3 regions of the Allobosea sp. Root670 genome follow, and region 3 is predicted to be linked to each of the others. Evidence: predicted binding sites of a transcription regulator. Region 3 holds the regulator's gene; each other region holds the start of a gene.

Region 1 (3,272 bases), on a different contig from region 3:
GGCGTGGTCGAGATGCCTAGTCCAGGCCGGCATTCGATCGTATTGAGTGCTGATAGCGCCTGAATTTCTTCCAGATAATGCTTAAAACTGTTCTAATGCCGCAACGGGCGGGCCGCCCGGGCATGAGCGCGTACTTTCGCTGTGGCCGGCCGAGCAGCGCAGCTTCCGCATCGCAAGTGCAGAAATCAAAAGCGCAGGAAGCGTTTGCCGTGACGGCAGGCGTGAAGGCGCCGGTGCCTACTCGGCAGCGCGTTTCAGCTCCAGCCCCTTGGCGAAGGGCAGCTTCGGCTCGCTCTTCTCGTCGTCGAAATCGAGCGCGCCGATCCTCTCGGCGCGACTCGTCACCTTGCCGGCCGAGGTCTTGATCTGGCCGACATCGTCCTGTGCCTGCCGGAAATGATTGTCGAGCTTGTCGACGCGCTCGCCGAGCCGGCGCACGTCGTCGAGCAGCTTGCCGACCTCGGTCTGGATCACCTGCGCTTCCTCGCGCATCCGCGCATCGCGAACCAGCGACTGCATCAGCTGGATCGCCAGTGCCAGGAGCGAGGGCGAGACGATCATGATGCGCGCCCGGTGCGCCCGCTGGACGACATCGTCGAAATGCTCGTGCAGATCTGCATAGATCGATTCGGAGGGCACGAAGAGCAGGGCGATGTCCTGCGTCTCGCCGGGCAGGAAATAGCGCTCGGCGATATCCTTCACATGCACGCCGACATCGCTGCGCACGCGCTGGCCGGCCGTCTTCTTCGCGTCGTCGCCGCGCGCCTCGCGCAGCAGCGTGAAGCTCTCCAGCGGGAATTTGGCGTCGATGACGAGGCCGCGCCCGTCGCCGGGCAGGGTGACGAGGCAGTCCGGCCGCTTGCCGTTGGAAAGCTGCGGCTGGAACGCGAAGAAGGCGGCGGGCAGCCCGTCGCGGACGATCGCTTCCATCCGGCCCTGGCCATAGGCGCCGCGCGCCTGCTTGTTGGCGAGCACGTCGCGGAGCGTCACGACCTCGGAGGTGAGATCGGTCAGGTTCTTCTGGGCGCTGTCGATCACCGCCAGCCGCTCCTGCAGCTTGCCGAGGCTCTCGGTGGTCTGGCGGACATTCTGCTCAAGGCCCTGGCCGACCTTGTGGCTCAGGCCGTCCATCCGGTCGGCGACGAGGCGGGCGAGATCGCCCTGCCGGGTCGACAGGATTTCGGCCATCGACTGCATCCGGCCGGCGAGCTCGGCCTGCTGGCGGTTCATTTCGGCGACCTTGTCGTCCATTTCGCGGGCGCGCTCAGTCGCCATCGCTGCCTCGATCGCGCGGCTCCGGCCGCCGCGCCAGCTGGCGATCACCGCCATCAGCAGCAGGGCGAGGCTCAGGCCCCCGAAGCCCAGCGCGGCCTCGGCCCATGTCACCGGGCGTTCCAGCAGGGTGAAGGCGATCTCGTTCATGCGCGGGAGCCTAGCCGATTCGGCAGGGAATTGCGAACGAAAGCGGAACAGTTTGACCGCTCCTCCACAAATGCTTATGTCCCGGGCTCAACAGCTCTTTCTCCTTGGAATCCCATGTCCGTTCGCCCGCTCGTCATCCTGCCCGACGCCCAGCTTCGCCTCGTCTCGAAGCCGGTCGAGGCCGTCACGCCCGAGATCAGGACGCTGGTCGCGGACATGTTCGAGACGATGTACGACGCGCCCGGCATCGGGCTCGCGGCGATCCAGATCGGCGTGCCGCTGCGCGTGGTGACGATCGACCTGTCGAAGCCCGAGACGAAGGAGGGCGAGGAGCCCGAACCGAAGAAGCCGCAGGTCTTCATCAACCCGGAGGTCACCTGGTCCTCGGACGAATTCAGCGCCTACGAGGAAGGTTGCCTCTCGATCCCGGAATATTACGAGGAGGTTGAGCGCCCGGCCGAGGTCAAGGTCCGCTACATGGATCTCGACGGCAAGACCCATGAAATCGCGGCCGATGGCTTGCTCTCGACCTGCCTGCAGCACGAAATCGACCATCTCGATGGCGTGCTCTTCATCGACCATATCTCGCGGCTGAAGCGCGAGCGCGTCACCAAGAAATTCGCCAAGGCAGCCAAGCGCGAACGGGCTGCGTAGCGAGCGGTCGTATCCGAGCCCTCGTCCTGAGAGCCGCGGTGCGCGGCGTCTCGAAGGGTGCTTCAGGAGGCGACAGGATCATCCTTCGGGACGCAGCCTCTGGCTGCTCCTCAGGATGAGGGCTGTTCTATTCTTCCCGGTATCGAGCCGGGCCAAGGTAAGGTCGAGCGTATGAGCTTGCGCGTCATCTTCATGGGCACGCCGGATTTTGCCGTGCCGGTGCTGACCGAGATCGTAGGCCAGGGGCATGAGGTCGTCTCCTGCTACACCCGCCCCCCGGCGCAGGCTGGCCGCGGCCTCGAAACGAAGCCTTCGCCGGTGCATCGCGCTGCCGAGCGTTTCGGCATCCCGGTCTTCACGCCCAAGACGCTGAAGACGCCGGAGCAGGCCGAGATCATCGCCTCGCACCAGGCCGATGTCGCCGTCGTCGTCGCCTATGGCATGATCCTGCCCCAGGCGATCCTCGATCTGCCGGAGCTCGGCTGCCTTAATCTCCACGCCTCGCTGCTGCCGCGCTGGCGCGGCGCCGCCCCGATCCAGCGTGCGATCATGGCGGGCGATGCCGAGAGCGGCGTCTGTGTCATGAAGATGGAAGCCGGTCTCGATACCGGACCCGTCGCCATGGTCGAGAACCTTGCGATCGGCCCGGACATGACGGCCGGCGAATTGCACGATCAGCTCAGCCTGCTCGGCGCCGATCTGATGGTGCGCGCGCTCGCGGCGCTCGGGCGCGGCGGCCTGCAGTTCACGCCGCAGCCGGAAGAGGGCGTGACCTATGCGAGCAAGATCGCGAATGCCGAGGCGAAGCTGAGTTGGACCCTGCCGGCGCAGCAGGTCCACGATCTCGTGCGCGGCCTTTCGCCCTTCCCGGGTGCCTTCGCCGAGATCGACCTCGGCAAGGGGCCGGAGCGCCTGAAGATCCTGCGCACGGCCCGGGCCGGCGGCGCGGCCGAGCCTGGCACGCTGCTCGACGACGAGGGCAGTGTCGCCTGCGCCGTCGGGGCGGTGAAGCTGCTTCAGGTCCAGCGCGCCGGCAAGGCGCCGATGAGCGGGGCCGAGTTCCTGCGCGGCGCCCGGCTCGGAGCCGGCGACAAGCTTTGAATGAGCAGGCCATTGTCCGAAAACCGCCTCGCACTTTTCGGTAGCGGACTCTGATGCCGCGCTACAAGCTCGTCATCGAGTACGACGGCACGCCG
Region 2 (3,272 bases), on a different contig from region 3:
CATGCCGAAGGACAACATCCAGCGCGCCATCAACAAGGCAGCCGGCGGCGAAGGCGATAACTATGACGAGGTCCGCTACGAGGGCTACGGCCCCGGCGGCACCGCCGTCATCGTCGAGGCCCTGACCGACAACCGCAACCGCACCGCTTCCGCCGTACGCTCCTACTTCACCAAGTCGGGCGGTGCGCTGGGCGAGAGCAACTCGGTCTCCTTCATGTTCAACCGCGTCGGCGAGATCAGCTATCCGCCGGAGGCTGGCGATGCCGACACGGTGATGGAAGCCGCGATCGAGGCCGGGGCCGACGACGTGATCTCGGACGAGAACGGTCACACCATCCTCTGCGCCTTCGACGCCCTGAACGAAGTCTCCAAGGCGCTTGAGGCAGCACTCGGCGCCCCCGCCTCGGCCAAGCCGGTCTGGCGCCCGACGACGACGGCCCCGCTCGACGAGGAAAAAGCCGCCTCGATGATGCGTTTGATGGAAGCGCTCGACAACGACGACGACGTCCAGAACGTCTTCGCCAATTTCGAGATCGCCGACGACATCATGGCCAAGCTCAGCGCGTGAGCTGAAGCCAGCGTCCTCCATGCATCATGGCCGGGCTCGTCCCGGCCATTTGCGTTTTTGAAGCCTTGATATGGTGTGAGGACGCGGATACCCGCGACGCGTCCTATCGCCCGATCACCGCGTCCCAGAGCGGCAGGCTGATCAGCGCGCTCAGGAAGATCACCAGATAGGCGCCGCGCCGGAACGTTTGCTCCGAAGCCAGCCGGAAGCCATGCGTGCCGGCCCAGAGCCCGACGCCGTAGATTGCGAACAGCGGCACCGCCATCATGAGGGCCCCACCGGTCAGGATGCCCTTCCACCACAGGACCGTGCCGCTGATCAGCGTCGAGACGCCGAAGAAGGCCTGCATGTTGGCCCGCGTCTTGTGCCGGTCGTTGCGCTGCGCGCCGAGCCAAAACACCGCGAGCGGCATGCCGCCGATCGAGGCCATGCCGTTGAACAGCCCCGACAGGGCGCCCACCCCGAGCGAGAGCGGGATCGTCGGCCGCCCGTGATAGCGCCAGCCCGAGGCCATCAGGCCCACCGCACTGAGCACGAGCAGAGCGAGCACCCAGCGCATCGTCTCGCGGTCGAGCCAGATCAGCAGCCAGATTCCTGCCGGCAGGGCGAGCGTCGCGGTCAGCAGCAGCGGCAGGATTTCGCGCCATTCCGCCGTCTTGGCGCTGCGTGCCGCGATCGGCAGCGCGAAGGGCAGATCGATGAACCAGATCAGGCCGAGCGCCGCGACCGGCCCGAGGATCATCGAGGCCAGCGGCATGAACACCATCGCGAAGCCGAAGCCGGTGAAGCCACGCACCAGCCCGCCGAGCAGCGTTGCAGCCAGCAGGACGGCGATGCCATCGGCCGTGAGGCCCGGCATGAAGGAAGACAGGTTGAAGGACATGACACCGGATGAGGAAGAAAGATGCGGCGAACCATGCCCACGGGCGGGCGGCAAGAACAACTTTCCTTTTTGATGTCATCGATCAGGGGAATTCATCCAGCCCCATCGCGCGGCCTGTCTCGGCGCGGGACAAATCCGAAACATCCGCTAGGTTGAACCCGACATGGCACCCCCGATTCGCATCCTCGGCATCGATCCCGGCCTCCGGAAGACCGGCTGGGGCATCGTCGTCTCCGAAGGCAGCAAGCTCTCCTTCGTCGCCTGCGGCTGCGTCGAGAGCGACGGCGCGCTGCCGCTCGGCCAGCGCCTGCGGCAATTGCACGAGGGCCTGAACAAGGTCCTCGCCGCGCATCGCCCGCACGAGGCCGCTGTCGAGGAGACCTTCATCAACCGCGACCCGCAATCGGCGCTGAAGCTCGGCCAGGCCCGCGGCATCGCACTGGTCGTGCCGGCGCTCGCCGGACTCGATGTCGCGGAATACGCCGCCAACCTCGTCAAGAAGACCGTGGTCGGCGTCGGCCATGCCGACAAGAAGCAGGTCCAGGCGATGATTCGCGTGCTCCTGCCGAAGGCCGAGACCTCATCGGCCGACGCGGCGGACGCGCTCGCCGTAGCGATCTGCCATGCCCAGCATCGCGGCATGAAGGCGCTGGTCGCGCAGATGAAGGCATCATGAGCCTCATGCTGCCGAGCGACATTTTTCGCGACACTCCCTCGCGTGGGTCATCCCGGACGGAGCGAAGCGAAGATCCGGGATCCATTCCGGAACCTCACCGAGACATGTTCCGGAATGGATCCCGGGTCTCCCTACGGTCGCCCGGGATGACTCGTGGAGAAAATCGATGATCGGCAAGCTCAAGGGCCTGATCGATTCTTATGGTGAGGACCACGTCATCATCGACGTGCAGGGCGTCGGCTATGTCGTGCAGTGCTCGGCGCGCACGCTCCAGCGCCTTCCTCAGCCGGGCGAGGCCGCCGCGCTCTCGATCGAGACCCATGTCCGCGAGGATGCGATCCGCCTCTACGGCTTCATGTCCGACAATGAGCGCGACTGGTTCCGCCTGATGCAGGTCGTGCAGGGCGTCGGGGCCAAGGTCGCGCTCGCCATCCTCTCGACGCTCGATCCGGGCGGGCTGGCCACCGCCATCGCCACCAACGACAAGGCCGCGATCGCGCGCGCCCCCGGCGTCGGCCCCAAGCTCGCGCAACGCCTCTGCGCCGAGCTCAAGGACAAAGCCCCGGCCTTCGGCCATATCGATCCGGGCGTGGCGCAGCTCGCAGGCGCGCTGGAGGACAGGAAGCTGCCGCAGCCGATCGCCGACGCGGTGTCCGCGCTCGCCAATCTCGGCTATCCTCGGGCGCAGGCGGTGGCTGCCGTGGCGGCTGCCGCCAAGGCCGCCGGCGATGGGGCCGGCACGGCCCAGCTGATCAAGCTGGGCCTGAAGGAACTGGCGAAGTGAGCGAAGCGCCCGACGAGCTTCAATTGCGCGTCGTGACCGACAAGACCGAGCTCTGCCGCATCATGCTGGCGAGCTGGGGCTCGCACAGCATGATGATCGGCCTGCATGTCTACGACGTCGCCGAGATCGATGCGCTCGGCCTGTTCGACAGCTCGGGCAGGACCGCCGCGCTGGCGAGCTGGACGGTGCGGGGCGACAGCGCCTATCTCTGCGCACTCCATTCGCTGAAGCCGGGCGAAGGCGTCGCCATCCGCATGCTGGACGCCGTGATCTTCGCGGCACGCAAGGCCGGCGCCGGAAAACTGAAAGCCATGCTCACCAATGACAACATGCCCGGCATGACCTTCTACCAGCGCCGCGG
Region 3 (3,272 bases):
GATCGCCGAGGGCCAGGTCGTCATGGCGCCGGAGACGATCGCGATCGTGCGCGACGGCAACGCCAAGAAGGGCGACGTGCTCGGCACCGCGCGCCTCGCCGGCATCATGGCGGCGAAGCGCACGCATGAATTGATCCCGCTCTGCCACCCGCTGCTGCTCAGCAAGATCGCCGTCGATCTCGCGATCGACGAGGCCTTGCCAGGCGTGCGCGTGCGCGCCGAAGTCAAGATGAAGGGTCAGACCGGCGTCGAGATGGAGGCGCTCACCGCCGTCTCCGTCGCCTGTCTCACCGTCTACGACATGGTCAAGGCGGTCGACCGGGCGATGCGGATCGAGAACATCCGCCTGCTGCACAAGTCCGGCGGCCAGTCCGGCGATTACGAGGCGAAAGCTAGCTGATGGCGCTCACCCCGGTCCCCGTCGCGCGCAAGGCGCTGCTCGACAGCATTCCGGGGCCGACCGGGGCGGAAACCCTGCCGCTGGCGCAATGCGCCTGGCGGGTGCTGGCCGGTGAGGTCAAGGCCCTCAGGACGCAACCGCCCTTCGCCAATTCCGCCATGGATGGCTATGCCGTGCGCGGCGACGAGATGGCGGAAGGCGTTTCGCTCACTGTCATCGGCGAATCCGCTGCCGGCCGGGCCTATGAGGGCGCGGTCGGGCCAGGACAGGCGGTGCGCATCTTCACGGGCGCACCGATGCCTGAAGGCGCCGACACCATCCTGATGCAGGAAGATGCCGACGGCGTCGACAGCCCGGTGATCCGCGTCCGCGTGCCGCCAGCTAAAGGCAAGTTCCTCCGCGCCGCAGGGCTCGATTTCCATGAAGGCGACGTGCTGCTTCAAGCCGGGCGCGCACTCGACAGCGCCGCCCTCGGCCTTGCTGCCGCGATGGGGCATCCGACTTTGCCTGTCCGGCGGAAGCCTCGGGTGGCGATTCTCGCCACCGGAGACGAACTGGTGGCGCCGGGCGAACCTGTGGGCCGCGACCAGATCGTCGCCTCGAACTCGTTCTCGCTCGCCGCGCTGGTCGAGAAGGCCGGCGGCACTGTCATCGATCTCGGCATCGCCCGTGACGACCATGCCGATCTCGCCAGCAAGATCGCAAGGGCGGGCGAGGCCGACGCCGATGTGCTGATCACGCTCGGCGGGGCCTCGGTCGGCGCGCATGATCTCGTGCAGGAAGCGCTGACGCGGGCCGGCATGACGCTGGGCTTCTGGAAGATCGCGATGCGGCCGGGCAAGCCGATGATGACCGGACGCCTCGGCCGGATGGTCGTGGTCGGGCTGCCGGGCAATCCGGTCTCCTCGATCGTCTGCGGCCATCTCTTCGTGCTGCCCTTGATCGAGGCGCTGCTCGGCATCGCGGACGCCGATCGCGACCGCAGCATCCCCGCCATTCTGGGACGCGACATGCCCGGCAATGACGAGCGCGAGGATTACCTGCGCTCGGAGCTCACGCTGACGCCGGAAGGCTGGGTGGCGACGCCCTTCGACCGGCAGGATTCCTCGATGCTCGGCACGCTGGCGCGCGCTCAGGCCCTGACGATCCGCCCGGCCCATGCCGCTACCGCGAAGAAAGGCGAGGCCTGCCGCATCCTGCCCTTGCGGTAGCGGCTTGCGGAACACAAGCAGAACGCGTATGGTGTTCGTGCTTTGTTTCGAATCTGCGCATTGAGGGGCTGGCGGCGACCATGCTGACACGCAAGCAACATGAACTCCTGCGCTTCATCCAGGAACGCTTGCGCGAAAGTGGCGTGCCGCCCTCCTTCGACGAGATGAAGGATGCGCTCGACCTGCGCTCGAAATCCGGCATTCACCGCCTGATCATGGCCCTGGAGGAGCGCGGCTTCATCCGCCGCCTGCCGAACCGGGCGCGTGCGCTCGAAGTCATCAAGATGCCGGATGGGCTCGGCGCGCCTCAGGCACGGCCCCGCTTCAGCCCGGCCATCGTCCAGGGCGGCCTGGGCTCACAGCCCAGCGTGGCCAAGCCGCGCCCTGCCGAGGACGACAGCCGGCATTCCATCGCCATCCCGGTGATGGGCCGCATCGCGGCGGGTACGCCGATCTCGGCGATCCAGAGCCGCAGCCACACCGTTTCGCTGCCGCCGGACATGCTCGGCTCCGGCGAGCATTACGCGCTGGAAGTGCGCGGTGATTCGATGGTCGAGGCCGGCATTCTCGACGGCGACACCGTCGTCATCCGCAGGCAGGACACGGCCAATACCGGCGACATCGTCGTGGCACTGATCGATGACGAGGAAGCGACGCTGAAGCGCCTGCGCAAGCGCGGCTCCTCGATCGCGCTCGAAGCGGCGAACCCGGCCTACGAGACCCGTGTGCTCGGCCCCGACCGGGTCAAGATCCAGGGCCGGCTGGTCAATCTGATGCGGCGCTACTGAAGGCGTTCGGTGTCGGCCTCGGCTTCGTTGTCGGCGGCCGGTGCGGGCTGTACGGTGACCGACTGATTGGTGGGACGCGTGCCTGGCTCCGTCAGGCGTCGCTCGCGCCGGCGGCTCCAGGGCCGCTCACTGTCGGACTGCTCCGCGATATGGCTGCTCCATCCCGACGCCGTCCGGTAGAGCGAGGTCGCGCCGTCGCGTGATAGCGTCATGCGCTCGACCAGCCTGGCCTTGCAGGTGCCGCCCCAGGGGATGGCGGTGATGACGAGGTCGGCGCGCTGGCAATCCTCGATGATGGCGAGTCGCTCGCGCGTATAGGAGATTGTGCGCTTGTCGGCGGTCTGCGCAACGCATGCCAGCCGGTCGCAGGCGATGCCGGCGCGCAAGCTGGGATCGTCGGGCGAGCGGCTGTCGCCATCGGCGGCGAGCCATTGCTGCAGGACGAAGCGGCTGGGCTTGCCGGCGATGGCGAGGCGCCCGTCGGGACCGCGCACGGCCATCCCGGAGCCATCGCGCTCGATCAGGATTTCCGGCCGCTCCGGCTTTCCGGCGATCGCGACGCCGAAGATCAGCGGCAAGGCCGCAAGCCAGCGCCAAGCCGTGGTCCAGAGCGTCAGCCACAACAGCGTCATCGCAAAGCAGGCCAGCACGCCTGAGCCGAAAGCCGCCACCGTCACGGTGGAATGGTCGATGGCCGCGACCCAATGCGCCACCTTGAGGACGACGTCGGAGGCGAGCCCCATCAGGGCCCAGGCCGGCCAGTCCAGCCCGAACGGATAGGCGAGCACGCCGAACACCGCCGCCGGCATGACGAAGAGCGAGACGAAGGGCAGCGCCATGGCGTTGCCGAGCAGGCCGAAGGGATTGAAGGTC

What was found. Region 3 encodes LexA, which represses DNA repair genes until DNA is damaged. Its sites were predicted from a motif close to TGTTCNNNNTGTGTTCNG; they were not measured.
Region 1: a site for LexA is predicted at 1,455-1,472, ahead of ASE61_RS05740 (DNA recombination protein RmuC). Genes of this name have one in related genera too.
Region 2: a site for LexA is predicted at 1,577-1,594, ahead of ruvC (crossover junction endodeoxyribonuclease RuvC). Genes of this name have one in related genera too.

What each region holds. Positions count from the first base shown of each region.
Region 1 is NZ_LMJU01000001.1:1,242,222-1,245,493, reverse strand. It holds gene ASE61_RS05740 (DNA recombination protein RmuC) at 238-1,422, opposite strand; gene def (peptide deformylase) at 1,537-2,076, shown strand; gene fmt (methionyl-tRNA formyltransferase) at 2,248-3,177, shown strand; gene truA (tRNA pseudouridine(38-40) synthase TruA) at 3,231-3,272, shown strand, end outside.
Region 2 is NZ_LMJU01000017.1:378,627-381,898, forward strand. It holds gene ASE61_RS19780 (YebC/PmpR family DNA-binding transcriptional regulator) at 1-568, shown strand, start outside; gene ASE61_RS19785 (sulfite exporter TauE/SafE family protein) at 672-1,505, opposite strand; gene ruvC (crossover junction endodeoxyribonuclease RuvC) at 1,615-2,127, shown strand; gene ruvA (Holliday junction branch migration protein RuvA) at 2,294-2,911, shown strand; gene ASE61_RS19800 (hypothetical protein) at 2,908-3,272, shown strand, end outside.
Region 3 is NZ_LMJU01000015.1:473,888-477,159, forward strand. It holds gene moaC (cyclic pyranopterin monophosphate synthase MoaC) at 1-400, shown strand, start outside; gene glp (gephyrin-like molybdotransferase Glp) at 400-1,611, shown strand; gene lexA (transcriptional repressor LexA) at 1,692-2,399, shown strand; gene ASE61_RS14705 (ComEC/Rec2 family competence protein) at 2,393-3,272, opposite strand, start outside.